3 regions of the Ensifer sp. Root31 genome follow, and region 3 is predicted to be linked to each of the others. Evidence: riboswitches for the same ligand, from Rfam matches in the RefSeq annotation. Region 3 holds a riboswitch; each other region holds the start of a gene.
What was found. A riboswitch is a leader RNA that binds a small molecule or an ion and turns the genes downstream of it on or off. The one in region 3 is predicted to bind FMN.

Region 1 (6,327 bases), on a different contig from region 3:
CGTCCGTCGAGGATCTGTCACTCCGTTTCGGCGTCAGCAAGATGACGGTGCATCGCGACCTCGACGATCTCGAACAGGCTGGCCTGTTGCGCAAGGTGCATGGCGGCGCTTCGATCCAGTCGAGCCCGCAGTTCGAAAGCGATTTCCGCTACCGCGAGAAGATTGCCGCCGCCGAGAAGAACCGCATTGCCGAATATGCGGCGAGCCTGATCGAGCCGGGGCAGAGCATCCTCATCGACGACAGTTCGACGGCCGGCGCGATTGCCGGCTGCATCAGGGACATCAGGCCGCTGACCGTCATCACCAACAACCTCGGCGTCATCACCGGTCTGTCCGGTGCGCCCGGCATCAACGTCATCGCGCTCGGCGGCCAGTACAGCAAGAAGTTCAACGGCTTTTTCGGCATCGTCACCGAAGAGGCGCTGCGCTCGCTGCGCGTCGATATCGCCTTCCTCTCCAGCTCCGCAGTCGCGGGAACGGCAGCCTTCCACCAGGACCAGGAGGTCGTGCAGGCCAAGCGGCTGATGGTGAAGTCGGCGGCGCGCAAATATCTCATGGTCGATCACGACAAGTTCGGGCGTTCCGCCCTGCATTTCCTGACAGGGCTCGACGCCTTCGATGCGGTGCTGACCGGCGCCGAGGTGGCGGATGAGCATGCCGCGACGCTCCGCGAGGCCGGAATCCCCCTGGTGACGGTCGACAATCGAAAAGCATCGGAGAAAGCATGAACAAGCCGCAGCTCTGGGTGGGCACAAGCTGGAAGATGAACAAGACGCTGGCGGAGGCCATGGTCTTTGCCGAGAGGCTGGCCGCAGCGGACGGAGCGCGCGACGAGCGCATCCAGCGTTTCGTCATTCCACCCTTTACCGCCGTCAGACAGGTCAAGGAACGGCTCGTGCAAACGGGCGTCAAGGTCGGTGCGCAGAACATGCATTGGGACGACGCCGGCGCCTGGACCGGCGAGGTTTCGCCGGTGATGCTGAGGGACTGCAACCTCGATGTGGTCGAGCTTGGCCATAGCGAACGGCGCGAGCACTTCGGCGAGACCGACCGTACCGTGGGCCTGAAGACGGCAGCGGCGGTGCGCCACGGCCTGGTGCCGCTGATCTGCATTGGCGAGACGCTCGCCGAGCGCGAGGCGGGCGAGGCGGATGCCGTCCTGAAGCGGCAGGTTGAAGGCGCGCTGGAACTGCTGGAAGGCGACGCGCGCAAGGCGACGATCCTGCTCGCCTACGAGCCGGTCTGGGCCATCGGCGTCAACGGCATTCCGGCAACATCAGACTATGCCGACGAGCGCCATAAGCGGATCGCCGACGTGGCGCAAGGCGCGCTCGGCGTGCGCGTTCCCGTCCTCTACGGCGGCAGCGTCAATCCCGGCAATTGCGAAGAACTGATCACCCAGGGGCACATCGACGGCCTGTTCATCGGCCGCTCCGCCTGGGACGTCAATGGCTATCTCGACATTCTGCAGCGCGTCTCGAAGGCGATCTGAGCCCTCGTACCCCGCAGATCAACAAGACGGAAAGGAACAATCATGAAGATCGCAATCGGAGCAGACAGCGCCGGCAAGCCCTTGCTCGACGTCATCGCCGCCCATCTCAAGGGCAAGGCCGACCTCGAAGTCAGCGACCTCAGCCAGTCCGGTTTCTACGCCGACCTGTCGCAGAAGCTGGCGCAGACCATCGTCGATGGCGACAACGAGCGCGGCATCCTGTTCTGCGGCACCGGTATCGGCGTCTGCATCTCGGCCAACAAGGTGCCGGGCATCCGCGCCGCGCTGACCCACGACACCTATTCCGCTGAGCGGGCGGCAAAGTCGAACAACGCACAGATCATCACCATGGGCGCGCGCGTCATCGGGCCGGAGCTGGCGAAGTCGATCGTTGATACCTGGCTCGCCTCCGAATTCGACGCGAACGGCCCGTCGGCCGGCAATGTCGACGCGATCGATCGTCTCGACGCGGCGAAGTAAGCGAGCCAACTGCTAGAGCGTTTCCGGTTTAAACGGAGCCACAGACCCGCTCTATCTCTTTGTTTTTACGCATTTCCTGGCGGAAAGCCGATTCGCACTTTTCCTGGAAATGCTCTAATACCGCAATGCACGTTGATCCTCCCTCGCGCATCGCGGCGAGACGCCCGGCAGAGATGCCGGGCGTCTTTTCCTGATTTGCCACTGCCTAATTCGTTTCAGCGTCGTTTGCGCGTCATGTTTGAGGCGCGGCGCTGTCGGGTGTTTTGGCAGACCGCCGGGGCACTGCCGGCTTGACGAAGCTTCTGTAAATATTTGAACATGCTTGCATATCGTCACGTCAGCGAGGAATGCCGCCCCATGCCCGACGCCCCAACGACACCGCCGCATGCCGGAAGCCACCGCCTGGCGCGCATGAGCGGCCGCGACACGCACGAACACCACCGCACAGCCACGACGCTCGAGCTTCTGTTCGACCTGACCTTCGTCATCGCCTTCAGCCTTGCGGCATCGCAGCTTGCGCATCTGATGGCCGAAGGACATTTCAAGGCGGGGCTGATCGGCTTCTTCTTCGCCAGCTTCGCCATCTGCTGGGCCTGGATCAATTTCACCTGGTTTGCTTCCGCCTATGACACCGACGACTGGGTGTTCCGGTGCGTGACCATGGTGCAGATGGTCGGCGTGCTGATCCTGGCGATCGGCCTTCCCGCCATGTTCCGCTCGGTCGACGAGGGTGCCCATCTCGACAATGGCGTGATGGTGCTCGGATACGTCGTCATGCGGGTGGCGATGATCTTCCAGTGGCTGCGCGCCGCCGGCCAAGATCCGGCACGACGGCAGGCCTGCATGACCTATGTGGTAGCGATCACGGTTGCGCAACTCGGCTGGGTCGTGCAGATCTTCGTCGACTTCTCGATCGTTGTCACCTTCGCCATGGTCGTGGCGCTCACCGTCATCGAGATGCTCGGGCCCTATATCGCCGAGACGCGGCATGGCGGCACGCCCTGGCATGCCCACCATATTGCGGAACGCTACGGCCTTCTGGCAATCATCGCGCTCGGAGAAGGCGTCGTCGGCACGGTCGCCTCGATCACGGCGGTGGTGGATGGGGAGGGCTGGAACCTCGACGTGGCGCTCGTCTGCCTTGCGGGCACCGGGCTTACCTTCGGCATGTGGTGGATCTATTTCCTGTTGCCGAGTGCCGAGGTCCTGCACGTGCACCGCAGACGCTCCTTCGTCTGGGGCTATGGTCACATGTTCATTTTCGCCGCGATCGTTGCGACCGGTGCGGGCCTGCATGTCGCCGCCTATTACATCGAGCACAAGGCGCATATCGGGTCGCTTGCGACCGTGTTGACGGTGGCGGTCCCGGTCGCGGCCTATATCGCTCTGGTCTACGGCATGTATGCCTATCTGCTGCGGCAGTCGGAACCGCTTCATGCCTGGCTGCTCGCCGGCACGATGCTGCTGCTTGCGGCGTCGATCGCGGCCGCGATGGCGGGCGTCGACATGGCGATCTGCCTGATCATTCTGATGTTTGCGCCGTTCGTGACCGTCGTCGGTTTCGAGGCGGTCGGTCATCGCCACCGGATGGCGGCGCTGGAACGGTGCCTTGATGAGGCAGAGCCGGTGCATTGAACGCCGGGAATTGGCTATTCGAAACAGCGGTTTGCCGGCTGTTGCTGGCGGCTTGATTCAGGTGGTTCAGAGGTTGATTCAAGCAGGCGCCGCGAAGCGGCTCGATGGTTGCGCATCGGAGCGCTGAGCGAGCCTTGCCCCTCACCCTAGCCTTCTCCCCGCAGGCGGGGAGAAGGTGGCCGGCAGGCCGGATGAGGGGTGGCGGCCGGATACGGCGCGGGCTTGCGGCCCGCCAGCAGATCAGGCGTTGAGCAGCGCCAGCTTGGCGCGGGCGTCGAGGATCTGGGCGCAGGCATTGGCGGCTTCTTCGCCCTTGGCGACGAAGTGTTCGCGGAAGAAGGCGATCAGCGGCGCGCTTTCCTGGAAATTGTGCGGCGTCAGCACGGCCGACAGCACCGGCACGTCGGTATCGAGCTGGACGCGCATCATACCGTCGAGCACCGTGCCAGCGACGAAGTCATGGCGGTAGATGCCGCCATCGACGACGAAGGCGGTGCCGAGGATCGCGGCGTAACGGCCGGTCCTGGCAAGCTTCTGCGCGTGCAGCGGGATTTCCAGCGCGCCTGGCACGTCGAAGATCTCGACGTCGGCGGCACTGCCGCCGAACTTCGTCCATTGGGCGACGAAGGCATCGACACAGCGGTCGACGATGTCGGCGTGCCAGCGGGCACGGACAATCGCAATCTTGGCGGTGGGGTGGGAAAGAATAGTCATGGTCTCAAGCCTTCCAGGGTTTGGCGTTTCCAATTTTCCCGTCGGGCGAACATGCACGCGCGCGAAACCCCGGTGTGGGGTCCACGTTCCTGCTTGCTCTCTTCCATCCGGACTGTGACCGTCGGCTCCGGAATCTGACCGGATCTGCTGACCTCCGAAGTAGACCTCCGAAGCGCTCGCGGGCTTCGATCTTTCGATCGCTACCGCCGGTGGGGAGTTTCACCCCGCCCTGAGAACAAGAGCGACTATATAGATCGGCCGTGCCTGGTCAAACGCATGACGCGACGAAAATCCGGGAAATCGCGACAGATTTTTTCCGTGCCGTATCGCTCCCGGACAAATCTGTTCCCGTCGGGAGCCGCCGTAGTCTGACCTCGGCCGCGTGCCGCGTCGCCGCCACGAGACATTTATCTGCGGACGCGACGCGGGGCTTCGTCTTCGGCGGCGATCGCGCGTGCGGACCAATGGAGCAGCGCCTGCCTGTCATCAAGGCAAGTGACCGGTGCTTCGTAGTAGCGGTGCACGACCACCGGTTTGCCGCCCTTGTTGTAGGTGAACGGCTGACATCCTTCGCTGAGAAGCGCATCTCTCAGGGGCTGATCAACCCTGAAATAGAGGCGATCCTTGATGCTGATGGCGAACTGGCGATCAGCGACAAGATAGGCCCAACCGCCGAAGAAGCGGCCTATGTCAACGGGACCGATATCCGCGAGTTCTTCGTGGATATGGGTGACGAACGCACTCGGCTGCGCTTTAGTCATGGCGGCCGCCGGTGCAAAATGCGCTGTTTTTCATTCGACGGTTCAGGCAATCTCTCCACGGCATGTGCAAGGCAGCTACTGCATGTTTCCTTAAATCCTATTCGATTTAGGGATAAAAACATGCAGCACTTCAAAGCGCTACAGCGACCTTTGCGCGTAACAAGACGCACGCGCTGTAGGGGGACGCTGGAGATCTACTCGCGGATGACGAGCAGGTCCTTGGCGGCAAAGCGGAGCGTGACGTTCGAGCCGAAGGCCGGCGGCGTCAGGCCGGGGTCGTTGAACATGTCGAAGGAGATGACGTCGCCGCCGATGCGCAGCTTGGTGCGGATGACCGAGCCGAGGAAGCTGGTCGAAACCACCTCGCCGGTCAGCGCGGTGTCGCCCCTGGCGCTGTCGGCGATCGAGCCTGCCTCCGGGCGCAGCGCCAGCGAAATGTTGTCGCCACCCTTCATGCCGGCGATCGGCTCCTTCAGCGACACCTGCTGGTTGCCGATGGTGACAGCACCGGCGGCCGGGTCGGCGACCTTGGCTTCGATGATGTTGAGCGTGCCGACGAAGGAGGCGACGAATCGGGTCGCAGGGGTGTTGTAGATCTCGAACGGCGTGCCGATCTGGTCGGCTCGCCCGGAATTCATGACGACGATGCGGTCGGAGATCGACAGGGCTTCTTCCTGGTCATGGGTGACGAAGACAGTGGTGATGCCGAGCTGCTGCTGGATCTGGCGGATTTCCTCGCGCAGCGACACGCGGATCTTGGCGTCGAGCGCCGACAGCGGCTCGTCGAGCAGCAGCACCTGCGGCTTGACGGCGAGGGCGCGCGCGAGCGCCACGCGCTGCTGCTGGCCGCCGGAAAGCTGGTAGGGGAAGCGGTCGGCCAGGTGCTCGAGCTTGATCAGGCTCAGCATCTGCTTGACGCGTGTATCGATCTCCGACTTCTGCGCCCCGGCGACTTTCAGGCCGAAGGCGACGTTGTCGTTGACGTTCATGTTGGGAAACAGCGCATAGGCCTGGAACACCATGCCGATGTTGCGCTGGTTGGGCTTCAGCGTTCCCTGGTCCTTGCTGTCGATGGTGATCGTGCCGCCCGACGGCGTCTCGAAGCCGGCGATCATGCGCAGGATCGTCGTCTTGCCGCAGCCTGACGGGCCTAGGAACGAAACGAACTCGCCCTTGTCGATGACCATGTTGAAGTTGTGCACGACCTGAACCGGGCCGAAGGACTTCTGGATATTGTTCAGTGTC
Region 2 (6,327 bases), on a different contig from region 3:
CACGCCTAACGTCATGCTTGGTCGGGTCTCTGCGCTGATAATGACCGCCACCTATGGTTCAAGGCCGCTCGGGGCTGCGATCGGCGCTCTAGTCGCTGGCTACTTCGGCGTTGCGACATGTTTATTCGTGGCAACGGGGGGATTCTTGATCCAGTTTCTCATTATCCTCCTTTCGCCAGTGTTGGGATTGCGTGCCCTGCCGGATGAACCGGAGACTGTCATTGCATAAGCTACCTTTAAGGGCAGGTTTAACGGCCGGTCGTCGCGGAAACCCTAAATTCAGCGACAGATTGCTCGGCGCTGGAAAAATAAGAGGAATTTGTGTCGCAAAACTTTTGCAAAAGTCGAGCTTTCGCGACCGAGTTTTGCGACGCGTCTGACGTCCGCTTCGTGCCGATTGCGGACGACGATCCATGTCTGCGAAGCGAACAGTGAAATCTTACGCTCTCCTTTCGACCCATGCTTCGCCTTTCGGCCCAAACGCGGACTTATCCGGCAGTCACGGCGCGTCCCGCTTGCTATAAAGTCAACGCTAAGCTAGCTTCCGCCGGTCTTCAGGGCGGGGTGAAACTCCCCACCGGCGGTATTGGAAGCAATTCCGGAGCCCGCGAGCGCCTTCCGTAAGGAAGGGTCCAGCAGATCAGGTTAGATGCCTGAGCCGACGGTCACAGTCCGGATGAAAGAAGATAATGGGCCGAAGGTGTGTTCTTGCAAACGCGCCCATACGTTCCATTGATGCCCAGAGGACGCATTTGTCTAACAAAGGATGCGTTCACATGAACAAACACAATTTTTCCTTATCGTCGCCAGCCCTACGCCTGCATGGATCATGCGGAGGGCCGCGCTAATGTATACAGGTATCGTCAAGGCCGTTCGCCCCCTTACCGGTGTAACGCCCTATGCGGGTCATACCCAATTCGCGATCGACTTCACCGACGAGCTGCTGGCTGACTTGAAGATTGGCGCAAGCGTCAGCGTCGAGGGTACCTGCATGACGGTAGCCGGGCTTGCAGGCCCTCGCGTGACCTTCGAGGCGATGTCGGCAACACTCAACCGCACAAACCTTCGCCGCTTCAAGTCGGGTGACGTCGTGAACATCGAGCGATCCGCGAGAATGAACGAGGAAGTAGGCGGGCATCTGATGGCGGGCCATGTCGCCACAACGGCCGAGGTAGTGGAACTTTCCGTTCGCGAGGAAGGGGCCTTCATCCGGTTCCACGTACCCGCGAAGTGGGCGAAATATATCTTCCCCCGCGGGTTCCTGGGCGTGAACGGCTGTAGTCTGACAGTGGCCGAAGTTGAGGACAATGTTGTTACCATCAACCTCATTCCGGAAACGCTTCGGCAAACGACATTCGCCAGTTACCAGCCCGGCGACCTCCTCAACATTGAGGTTGATCACCAGACCGTGGTGCTTTTCGATGTGGTTGAGAGGACTATAGCGGGAAGCCTTTCTCGCATAAGTGCAGCCGCCTTGGTATAGTGGAGGAGCGGTAGTGTACACCACACCTTCGTCCAATTTCGCGGTCGTCGTAGGCCAGTTCAATGACGAAGTCACCTGAGTCTGCTCGAATGGGCGCTCGACTACCGGGCTTCGCAGTCAATTGAAGTAGGTAAAAAGAACATCCACCGTGCGCCGGGTGCCGTTGAGGTTCCTATGATCGCCTGAGCTGTCGCAAAAGTCGGTCGCGAATCTCCGGCTTTTGCGACAGACTTTTGCGACCGGTTTTCCCTTTGTGATTCAGAGCGCCTTTTCAGTCGCAAAACTTAGGATTTTTGCGGATCCATAATGCGTCTGTCTGCGATAGTCAGTATGGCCGCAAGTGCTAAGGTGATGCCGAACACCAGCATAGTTCTGGCCGATCCTGCGATTTCAAACTCCATTGCTGCCAGGGGTAGAACGGCGAGAACCGTCAAATTATTGAGGCTTTCTGAAACCGACAGCACCTGACCCTTGTCGTCCTCGCTTCGAGTGGCGAGCATTGAAGTACTGGTCGGTGCGGCTAGTCCAAGCGCAAAGCCCCAAATGGTCAGGAAAGCCAGTCCTCCCCCTAGCGGCAATGGTGCGATCATAAATATGCTAACCGCTACGCTCAGGAGCAGCAACGCAGCCATGAGCGTCCGTTCGTCTCCTCGAAAGAGGTGGACAACTCGCCCAACCCCGAGATTTCCGAGCAGAAGTCCGAGGCCGAATGCGGAGACCGAGACGCCGACGATCCCGACGCTGAGGTCATGGCGTTGTCGTAGAACCTCGCCGGCAAGCAGGAAGCCAGCGACGGCCGTTCCGTTCCAGAGACCTTTTGCGACCAACGGGCGTGTAATGCTTCCTTTGGTGATCCAGCCGAAGCACCGCATCTTTGTTTCGGAATGGCCAGCTGCGCGCTTCGGGAGAAGGCGATGGGCAACACTGAGCGTCAACAGGCAGCCCCCTGCAGTCGTAAGGAAGGGCGCGCGCCAATCGAACGTTTCTGTCAGGATGCCGGCGATTACAGGACCAGCGACAATTCCGAACGTCATCCCCACCATGACAGTGCCCATGGCAGCGGATTGCCGATGCGTGGGGATGATGTCGGCCACCAACGCGAATGCCGTTGGAACAAGCGCCGCCGATGCCAAGCCGCCAAATATCCGAAGAACAATGGCAACGCCGAAGCTGGGAGCTACAGTCAATGCAAATCCATCGATCGCGAACAATGCAAGCGAGACTAGTAAGAGGCGACGGCGGTCGATGCGATCAGACAGAAGGCCGAAGATTGGTGCTGCCACGGCATAGGAGAGGGCGTAGCTGGACACGAGCCAAGAGGCGTGTGCCGGCGTGGTGTCGAAGGCGGTCGCCAAAGGCGAGAGCATTGTCGAAAGCATGAATTCGGTCGCTCCCACAAAGAAGACCGCAAGAGCAAGGGCAGGCAAAAGGAATCGTGAAGGCACGATTGTCCTCCTTAAATAATAGAGCTGGAAGAAAGCCGGCGCACGATACCCACGAGGGCATTCGCAACGCCGGAGCGAATTGATTTGGGAGATTTATGAACGTCTTTTAGGGACGTGAGAGCAGTGCCGGCTTTATGACTGGGGCACTGCGGTGCGAGTTTGCGTCTGCACTCGCTGGGGCTATGCAAGCCCAACTGTTCAATAGCAGGGAAACACAACAATCTCAATGTGTTTCCGCTACGCGTAAATATCCCGATTAGAGCGACGATTTCGCGCCTGACCTATGCGATGTTCTTTGCGGCGCAGTAATGCGGTTCATCGGATGATCGGGCGCGATTTTCGGGCCTCGAGAAGCAGGCTGAGCGCCCAACGGTTCCCACGAGGGTGGCTCAATTCGCACGATAGCAATCATTCAATTGATAATTGGATTGATTTATTGAGCTATCGCCGCCATCTGTATGAAGCATACTTCTAACAATCAGAGGGATGCGCCCAAACAAAAACTAAGGAATACAGCCGTGAGTAATTTGAGCCTCCCAGTCACCGTCCGGACCGATAACGAAGGCAAGCGCCTCGCCTCGGCTGGCAACATCTACCGCGTTCTTGCCAGCGGCGCTGAGACGCACGGTCGATATGCTCTGCTTGAATCCCTCGTTAAGCCAGGCCAGGGCGCGCCATTTCATCTGCATGAACGTGAGGAGGAGGCGTTTTTCGTGCTGGAAGGAGAAATGGTCTTCTTCACTGAGAATGAAAGGATCCATGCCCCAACAGGGACTTTTCTTAATTGCCCGGTGAACTCCGTGCGTGGTTTCCGCAACGAGTCAGATAAGCTGGCGCGAATTTTGATCCTCCTGGCTCCGTCAGGTCTGGAGGAAATGTTTGAGGAAGATGGCGTCGTCCTTGAACAGACCGGGGCCTTTCGCGACACCGAGATCAAGGACGGCCGGCCAATGTCCTGCCCGGTTATTTCTGAACGCTTCGGTATCGTGAACTTAACAAAGCCCATCCCCGAGCCCGCCAGCTGATGGACTGAGGCATGTGCATCAACGTCTCTGAATATGGGGCGTTGCGTCTGCTCCGTAACGGAACTGGTACGCTGAGCATTCGTTCAGCGTACGATGGGATCGATCCGGAAGGGGCAAAACGAACTTCTAAGCGCATGCTTTGTCAGGCCACAGATACTCTCCGGCCCGCAATATTGTGCGCTCCGCGCCAGTGGTGATGTAGAAGCTCCGGTGGCGCATCCAGCCCTTCATTTCGTCGCTCGGCGATGGCACTCCCGAGGTGGACGGTGTTCCAGTAGATGATGATTGCGCTGCGCAGGTGAGCCCGGCGATCCTTTAATGCTGCCTCTGCGCGGGGTCAGGGATTTCACTCTGCGGCCAATACGAAGCGCAAGGAGCGTTTCGTCCTCGTTGATACCGATCCGGGTGGGCGCTACATGTCAGCGTCGAAATTCCACTCTATGACAACGCCCACTCGACGCTGGCGATCTCGCGCAACGCAATCGTTAGAGCGTTCTGGCTGGGGTGGGAGCGAGCTTGCGTAGCAGATGGCTCGGCTAAATCTTGCCGGCGCATAGTAGCTGGACAGTGGAAAAGATCAGGCCATTTGCAACGATCAGTTCCTCGCCAATTTTGCCGCCAACAACCCTGCGCAGGTCTTTTGGTGTCCCGGAGGGAGTAAACACGTAAATCCGTTTTAAAGGGCAGGACGCTAATGCGCAGCACGAGCCAATATTCGAGCATGCGTTGATCCCAAAGAGATGATCTGTGAAGTCGACTGTTTCAGCGTATCGTTCTCTCATCCGTTGGCCGGTCTATCATGGCGCCGCCGGAACTTTCTGATCGGCGAGCCGAATGCGGTAAGCGCAACGACGGGCCCCAGCGAGGATATGTTCGTCTCGTTGAACCGAGACGTCATTCCCTAAGATCTCCTGGAAAATCGCCAACTCAGCTCTGCAGAAACCTTGGCAGAGTTGTGCTGCAGCGCAAATCGGACAGTGATTCTCCACAAGAAGCCAGCCATCGCCGTCATCGGCTACGGTACATTCCGCCATGTATCCCTCGCGCGACCTGATGGCGGTCAGTCTCATGAGACGATCCTCGGTACTCGTCGCACCGGCGACAGCTAGAGCATATGATCTTCGCGTTTCCAGTTCTCGGGCGGCGATGAGTTGCTCCAGTGCGCCTTCGCCAAACAAACCGCGGATACCGTGGATCAATCCGATCGTGAGTTCTGCATGCGTATCGGGAAAACGGGACCTGGCGGCCTCTGTAAGATGCCAGACTTGCTTCGGTCGTCCGACTCCGAGCGCAACACTCTGAGACACCACAAGACCGTCATCGCTAAGTTTGAGCAACAGTTGACGAGCATTCTCGCCACTGGTGCCGAGGCGCTGTCCCACCTGCGCCGCCGTTTGTGGCCCCCGCATCTTGAGTTCGAGGAGCACGCGCTCGCCAGCATGACCGCGTTGTTTTTCCAAGCTATAGGTTGACATATTGCCCGTTGGAGATATTTTTCAAAGTTACATCTTGTTAAATACGCCAGCTTGAAGAGTTGGGCAAGTCGGAGCTCAGTATGCTGTTTCAGCTGGAACCGCCTCCATCCATCGTGGATCCTGCCCACGGGCTGGGGAAATTCAAACCGCGCGGCAGATATTGGTCTGGTTTCAGCGCGCCGGACCGAAAGAAACGAACGATGACTGATCCTGCCGGCATCCTGCTGTTTAAAATCGTAGTGTGCACGGGCTTTGCGCTTTGGAGCTTGCTTGCTGCACTAAATAATTTCGTGGGCTTTTCGGCATCGGTAATGGCGATTGCGCGGACCACGTCTATGGCGCCTCTGAAGGACGATCCGGCGATCACAACCGCGTTCGATCATCGCGCGCTTGGCGGGCTGATCCTTGCCCGGGCGGCGGTGGTTGGGGTGATGGTCCTACAGGTCTTGGCGGGGTTTCTTCTGACTATCGGAAGTCTCGCTTTCGCCGGACTTCCATTGCTCCCCGGGTTCCTCTCAGCACCGAGCATGGCCAGCGCAGGGCTGGCCATGCTCGCGGTCGCGTGGTTCGCGATGCTCATCGCCGGCCTCTGGTTCGCCTATTGGATCCGTCAAGATATCCTGCAACTCACCCATATCGCGCTGCTTATCGCCACCGTGATGGCTGCGCTCGTCGTCAATCTGTGATCCCCGCCACGTGCGACCGGAGGAATTATGTCTGAACGAGAATTGGGCTGGGGAGCATTGCTCGCCGGACGCAACGGCGTCCGGTCTCTGGCCCTTGCTGGTGGTGTCGCACTGCACGCAATCAACGTCTATGTCGCAACCACCATCCTGCCCTCTGTCGTAGCCGATATAGGCGGCCTGGATTTTTATGCTTGGAACACAACATTATTTGTC
Region 3 (6,327 bases):
GTCGGTGTGGTCACAGGTCTTGCCTGGACCGAGGTCGGCGGCGAACTGCTGACGATCGAAGGCGTCATGATGCCCGGCAAGGGCCGCATGACCGTCACCGGCAACCTGCGCGACGTGATGAAGGAATCGATTTCGGCGGCGGCATCCTATGTCCGCTCGCGGGCGATCGACTTCGGCATTGAGCCGCCGCTGTTCGACAAGCGCGACATCCACGTGCACTTGCCGGAAGGCGCGACGCCCAAGGATGGCCCGTCGGCCGGTGTTGCCATGGCAACAGCGATCGTCTCTGTCATGACCGGTATTCCGATCTCCAAGGACGTGGCGATGACGGGTGAGATCACCCTTCGCGGCCGCGTGCTGCCGATCGGAGGACTGAAGGAAAAACTGCTGGCGGCCGTTCGCGGCGGCATCAAGAAGGTGCTGATCCCCGAGGAAAACGCCAAGGATCTCGCCGAGATCCCGGACAACGTGAAGAACGTGCTGGAGATCATCCCCGTTTCGCGGATGGGTGAAGTGCTCGAGCACGCTCTGGTCCGCGTCCCGGAGCCGATCGAATGGGACCCGGCAAATGAGCCGGCAACCGTCGCCGCGGTTGATTCGCAGGACGAAGCGGGCGCTTCCATCGCCCACTGATTGACAGGACCGGGCGGGTGCAATTGTGTTCCCGTCAGGCCCATTTGGCAGAAAAACAAGGAAGACCGGCCTCTGGCCGGTCTTTTTTGTTGTAAAAGCATGCTGCAAGCCTTGCATTCCAAGGGATTAGGCGCAATTGGGAATGGCAAGACGCGGGCGATGCGCAAGCCGCCGCGGCTTAAAAACACAGTCGTTTCGAACCATTTTGAAAGGGGTGGAAACATGAACAAAAATGAGCTCGTGTCTGCCGTTGCTGAGAAGGCCGGACTTTCCAAGACCGACGCATCTTCCGCAGTTGATGCAGTTTTCGAGACCATCCAGGCTGAACTTAAGGACGGTGGCGACATTCGCCTCGTCGGTTTCGGCAACTTCTCCGTTTCGCGTCGCGAAGCCTCCAAGGGCCGCAACCCGTCCACGGGCGCTGAAGTTGACATCCCGGCACGCAACGTTCCGAAGTTCACGGCCGGCAAGGGCCTGAAGGATGCCGTTAACGGCTGATAGGTTTGCTTGACGGCCGGATACGAGGCCGGCCGTCCAAGTCTTGAAGGGTTCGGTTCACGCCGGACCCTTTTGCGTTTCGGCTGCCCTTGCAGCAGCGCGGTCTTTGGTCTACGGCTCAGCCCTGTTCTCAGGGCGGGGTGAAACTCCCCACCGGCGGTAAGGGCTCAGCGCCGCGCGTCAAATATGACGCGCAACGGACGCTGTGACACTTGAAAGCTGCTGCATAATTTTCTCCTTAAATCGGATTGGATTTAAGGAATTATGCAGCAGGCCCAAGCCCGCGAGCACTTCAGGCGCTGTCGTGTCGGAAGGTTAGCAGATCCGGTGCGATTCCGGAGCCGACGGTCACAGTCCGGATGAAAGAGAATGATCGTGGGTGCGACGGGCGGGCGGTCCGTCGTCGCATCCTGCGCTCATGTGTCCTGATTTGTGTAGGTCCCTGTTTGCGGATGAAGGACATGAGCGAGACGACCCAAGCACTTTTCACCTCCCGTGCCATGGCCGGTGCGGCCTGGATGATACTGGCCGGCGTCGCCTTTGCTCTCCTGAATGTCGTCACGCAATGGATGACGATGCAACTCGGCTTTTCCGCCACCTCGACTGCCTTCTGGCAATATGCATTTGCACTCGTCTTCTCCCTGCCGTTCCTGTTTCGCGCCGGCCTGTCGGCCATGCGCACCGATTACCCCTGGCGTCACGTCATTCGCGTTGCCTTTGCGGCGCTCGGCGTAGGGGCCTGGGTTTCGGGCCTGGCTTCTGTTCCGATCTGGCAGGCGATCGCGCTGGTGATGACATCGCCATTTTTCATCATTCTTGGTGCGCGGCTCTTCCTGGGCGAACGCGTTGGTCCGGCACGCTGGGCAGCGGCGGCAGTCGGCTTTGCCGGCGCCACGATCATCCTGCAGCCCTGGTCGGAAAGCTTCACCCGGGCAGCGCTGCTGCCGGTTTTCTCGGCGCTGCTCTGGGGGGCGGCGTCGCTGATCACCAAGAGCCTGACAGGCATCGAGCGCCCTGAGACGATAACGGTCTGGTTGCTCGTGCTTCTGACGCCGATCAATGGTGTGCTGGCGCTGTCGGCAGGGTTTGTCGTGCCGAGTGGAACTATCCTTGCGCTATTGGTGCTGGCGGGGCTTTTGACCGTGGTGGCACAGTATCTGTTGACGCTTGCCTATACCGTCGCAGACGCAGCGTATGTGCAGCCTTTCGACGATCTCAAGCTACCGCTCAACGTTCTCGCCGGCTGGCTCGTCTTCGGTTATGCGCCGAGCGGCTATCTGTGGCTGGGGGCGGTCCTGATCCTCGGCGCCTCGCTTTTCATCATGCGCAACGAGATGAAACGCGAGCGCGCGACCGCGTAAGACAACGCTGCACAACAAAGGCGCGGGACTGTCATGCGCCTGTCATCGCCATCCCGCAGAACCCCCTTGTTTTGAATATTCGACATGGGGGATTTTTCATGACCATTTCATCATGCAGAACGGCACTTGCCGCCATACTTCTTGCGTCCGTTGCCTTTCCGGCTGCCGCCGAACCGGTGTTCAATCGTATTGCGTCCTTCGCCGTTGCCGACAATCTGCCGGAGGGCGATGCCCGCAAGGACGCGACATCCGCGGAAATCATTACCGCCACCGAAGACGGCAATACGCTGATCTATTCCGATAGCCCGGGCAAGCGCATCGGCCTTATCGATATCACCGACGCCAAGGCGCCGAAGGCGGCCGGTATCGTGTCGTTCGATGGCGAGCCGACCTCGGTAACCGTCGCCGGTACCAAGGCCCTGATCGCGGTCAACACACGCGAAAGCTTCACCAAGCCTTCCGGCTTTCTCGCTACCGTCGACGTTGCCTCGAAGAAGGTCGAGTCGACCTGCGATCTCGGCGGCCAGCCGGACTCCGTCGCGGTCAACAAGGACCGGACCATTGCTGCGATCGCGATCGAGAATGAGCGCGATGAAGAGGTCAACGACGGCAAGATCCCGCAGATGCCTGCCGGCGACCTGGTGATCCTGTCTCTGAAGGATGGTGGTGCCGATTGCGCGACGATCAAGCACGTGACCCTCACCGGTCTTGCCGAGGTTGCAGGCGACGACCCGGAGCCGGAATTCGTGTCCTTCAACGGCAAGGACGAGATTGCGCTGACGCTGCAGGAGAACAACCACATCGTCATCATCGACGGCAAGTCGGCGACGGTAAAGACGCATTTCTCCGCTGGCGCGGTCGACCTTAGGGACATCGACGCCAAGCGTGACGGCGCTATCGCCTTCATGGACGAGCAACCGGGCCGCAAGCGCGAGCCTGACGCCGTCAAGTGGCTCGACGACAATCGCATCGTCGTCGCCAACGAAGGTGACTATGAGGGCGGTTCGCGCGGCTTCACCATCTTCGATACGGCCGGTAAGGTCCTGTTCGAATCGGGTGCGAGTTTCGAACACGAGATCGCTTCGATCGGCCACTATCCCGAGAAGCGCTCGTCGGCCAAGGGCGTCGAGCCGGAAGGCCTCGAGGCTGCCAAGTTCGGCGAAGACAATCTGTTCTTCGTGCTTGCCGAACGTGCATCCGTCGTCGGCGTTTACAAGGACACCGGCGCCGAGCCGGAACTGCTGCAATTGCTGCCGTCGGGCATCTCGCCGGAGGGTGCCGTCGCGATCCCGTCGCGCAATCTGCTTGCGACCACCAACGAGGTCGATCTCGGCGAAGACGGCGGCGCTCGCTCGCATGTGATGATCTACGAGCGTGGCGAAGGTGAAGCCGCCTATCCGCAGATCCGTTCGGCGGACAAGGATGGTCTGCCGGTGGGCTTCGGAGCCTTGTCGGGCCTCGCAGCCGTTGCCGACAAGCCGGGCTTCCTGCGCGCAGTCAACGATTCGGTTTATGCATCGCAGCCGACCATCTTCACCATCGATGCGACGCAGAAGCCGGCGTTGATCACCGAGACGCTTCGGATCACCCGCGATGGCGCCCCGGCACAGAAGCTCGACATCGAAGGCATCGCCAATGATGGGGAAGGGGGCTTCTGGCTCGCTTCGGAAGGCAACGCCGACAAGCTCTACAGCCACGCGCTGCTGCGTGTGAACAAGAAGGGCGAGATCAAGAAGGAGATCGCCCTGCCCGAAACTCTGCGTGCAGGCGAGAGCCGCTTCGGCTTCGAGGGTGTAACGGTTGTCGGCGAAGGCGACGATCAGGTTCTCTGGATGGCCGTCCAGCGCGAATGGAAGGACGACGAGAAGGGCTTCGTCAAGCTCGTCTCCTACAAGCCGTCGAGCGAGGAATGGGGTGCTGTGCGTTATCCGCTCGAGAAGGCGGATGGCGGCTGGGTCGGCCTGTCGGAAATCTCCGTCCACGGCGATTATGCCTATATCATCGAGCGAGACAACCTGATCGGCCAGGCAGCCAAGCTGAAGAAGCTCTACCGTGTCGCCCTTGCCGACCTGAAGCCGGCAGCCCTTGGCGGCGAGCTTCCTGTCGTCAAGAAGGAAGAGGTTCGCGACCTCCTTCCCGATCTGAGGGCCCTGAAGGGTTACGTCGTCGACAAGGTCGAAGGCTTCACCGTCGATGCCGCCGGCAACGGCTATGTCGTCACCGACAATGACGGCGTCGACGATTCCTCCGGCGAGACACTGTTCTTCTCCATCGGTGCCATCGACGCGATGTAATCGTCGGGCCAGGAGAAAAACGAAAGAGGCCGGGACATGACGTCCCGGCCTCTTTCTGTTTCGGCTATCTGTAAAGGCTGGGGGAAGGGCGGGCCTAGCGAGCGACCGCAATCTGTGCTGCTTCGGCCTCATCCTTGCGCTTGCGAATTTCGTCGGTCTTGTCGACGAGTTTGCCGACGATATCGAAGAGCTGACCGAGCTCCTTGTCGTCGAGCGCGGAGAAGATCTCCTCGATCAGCTGTTTGCGCGGGTGTTCGGCTGCCTCCAGGATCACGCGTCCCGTGTCGGTGATCGAGACGATCTTGGCGCGGCGATCCTCGGGATCGGGTTTGCGCATCACCAATCGGTCGCGCTCGAGGCCGTCGATCGCTTCGGTGACGGTGCGCGGCGCAAAGTTCAGCGCGCAGGCGATATCCGTCGAGCGACAGGGGCCGAGCTTGCTCAGGAAGAACAGGAATTTGCTCCGCGCCAGCGAAACGCCTTCCTCCGTCATCGACTCGTTCACGAGCCGGTGGACGCGGTGATAAAGCTCAAACAGTCTGTCGGAAACTTCGAATGTCTTCTTCATGATCATCGTTGGAAAATTGTGAGGTGCCATGTCAAATGGCAGCAACATTATTGATAGTTACAATTGCTACATTTGTCGACTAAAACCTCTGCAATTTCACGGTAACGACCTCCGCAAGCAAGAAACGGCCTCCGTTTCCGGAGGCCGTTTCACTTGTAGTGCCAAGAATTTCACCCGTTCGGACTATGCTGCCCGGCGCGATGAGCCGGTCCAAGGCGCGTAACCGTGGCCCGAATCCTGGGCCAATGTGAAGCGAGCGATCAGTTCGCGAAGACGGCCGGCCTCCTGTGCCAGCGTCGCGCTTGCGGCGTTCGCCTCTTCGACCATTGCGGCGTTCTGCTGGGTCACCTGGTCCATCTGGTTGACGGCGGTGTTGACCTCGGAAAGCCCGGCGGACTGTTCCTGTGCCGAAACGGCGATCGCGTCCATGTGCTGGTTGATCGTGACGATAAAGCCTTCGATCGTGCGCAGAGCCTCGCCGGTTTCACGCACGAGTTTGACGCCGCTCTGCACTTCCACCGCTGAATTGCGGATCAGGTCCTTGATCTCCTTGGCGGCATTGGCCGAACGCTGTGCGAGTTCGCGCACTTCCTGGGCGACGACGGCAAATCCCTTGCCGGCATCACCGGCGCGCGCTGCTTCCACGCCGGCATTCAGCGCCAGCAGGTTGGTCTGGAAGGCGATTTCGTCGATGACGCCGATGATGTTGGAGATTTGGCTCGACGAATGCTCGATGCGGCCCATGGCGTCGATTGCGCCGGAGACGATGGCGCCGGACTTGTGGGCGCTTTCGTTTGCCTGGCTGGCAATGGCGCGGGCTTCGTTGGTGCGCTTGGACGAGCTGCCGACATTGACCGTGATCTGGTCGAGGGCGGCTGCCGTTTCTTCCAGCGACGCGGCCTGCTGTTCGGTGCGACGTGACAGATCGTCGGCGCTCTGGCTGACTTCGCGTGCACCGCTGTCGATGCTGCCC

Region 1: another riboswitch for FMN. It lies ahead of ASD00_RS31975 (6,7-dimethyl-8-ribityllumazine synthase); the one in region 3 lies ahead of ASD00_RS34735 (DMT family transporter).
Region 2: another riboswitch for FMN. It lies ahead of ASD00_RS17720 (riboflavin synthase); the one in region 3 lies ahead of ASD00_RS34735 (DMT family transporter).

What each region holds. Positions count from the first base shown of each region.
Region 1 is NZ_LMCO01000056.1:89,283-95,609, forward strand. Features, by position in the region: gene ASD00_RS31955 (DeoR/GlpR family DNA-binding transcription regulator) at 1-728, shown strand, start outside; gene ASD00_RS31960 (triose-phosphate isomerase) at 725-1,492, shown strand; gene ASD00_RS31965 (RpiB/LacA/LacB family sugar-phosphate isomerase) at 1,535-1,972, shown strand; gene ASD00_RS31970 (low temperature requirement protein A) at 2,330-3,607, shown strand; gene ASD00_RS31975 (6,7-dimethyl-8-ribityllumazine synthase) at 3,848-4,321, opposite strand; FMN riboswitch at 4,413-4,562, opposite strand; gene ASD00_RS31980 (TfoX/Sxy family protein) at 4,729-5,082, opposite strand; gene ASD00_RS31985 (ABC transporter ATP-binding protein) at 5,277-6,327, opposite strand, start outside.
Region 2 is NZ_LMCO01000018.1:1,294-7,620, forward strand. Features, by position in the region: gene ASD00_RS17715 (MFS transporter) at 1-229, shown strand, start outside; FMN riboswitch at 547-692, shown strand; gene ASD00_RS17720 (riboflavin synthase) at 848-1,483, shown strand; gene ASD00_RS17725 (MFS transporter) at 1,768-2,928, opposite strand; gene ASD00_RS17730 (cupin domain-containing protein) at 3,447-3,953, shown strand; gene ASD00_RS17735 (metalloregulator ArsR/SmtB family transcription factor) at 4,751-5,428, opposite strand; gene ASD00_RS17740 (DUF2165 family protein) at 5,509-6,114, shown strand; gene ASD00_RS17745 (MFS transporter) at 6,142-6,327, shown strand, end outside.
Region 3 is NZ_LMCO01000066.1:88,918-95,244, reverse strand. Features, by position in the region: gene lon (endopeptidase La) at 1-633, shown strand, start outside; gene hupB (DNA-binding protein HupB) at 856-1,131, shown strand; FMN riboswitch at 1,254-1,506, shown strand; gene ASD00_RS34735 (DMT family transporter) at 1,593-2,492, shown strand; gene ASD00_RS34730 (esterase-like activity of phytase family protein) at 2,591-4,786, shown strand; gene ASD00_RS34725 (MarR family transcriptional regulator) at 4,881-5,354, opposite strand; gene ASD00_RS34720 (HAMP domain-containing methyl-accepting chemotaxis protein) at 5,538-6,327, opposite strand, start outside.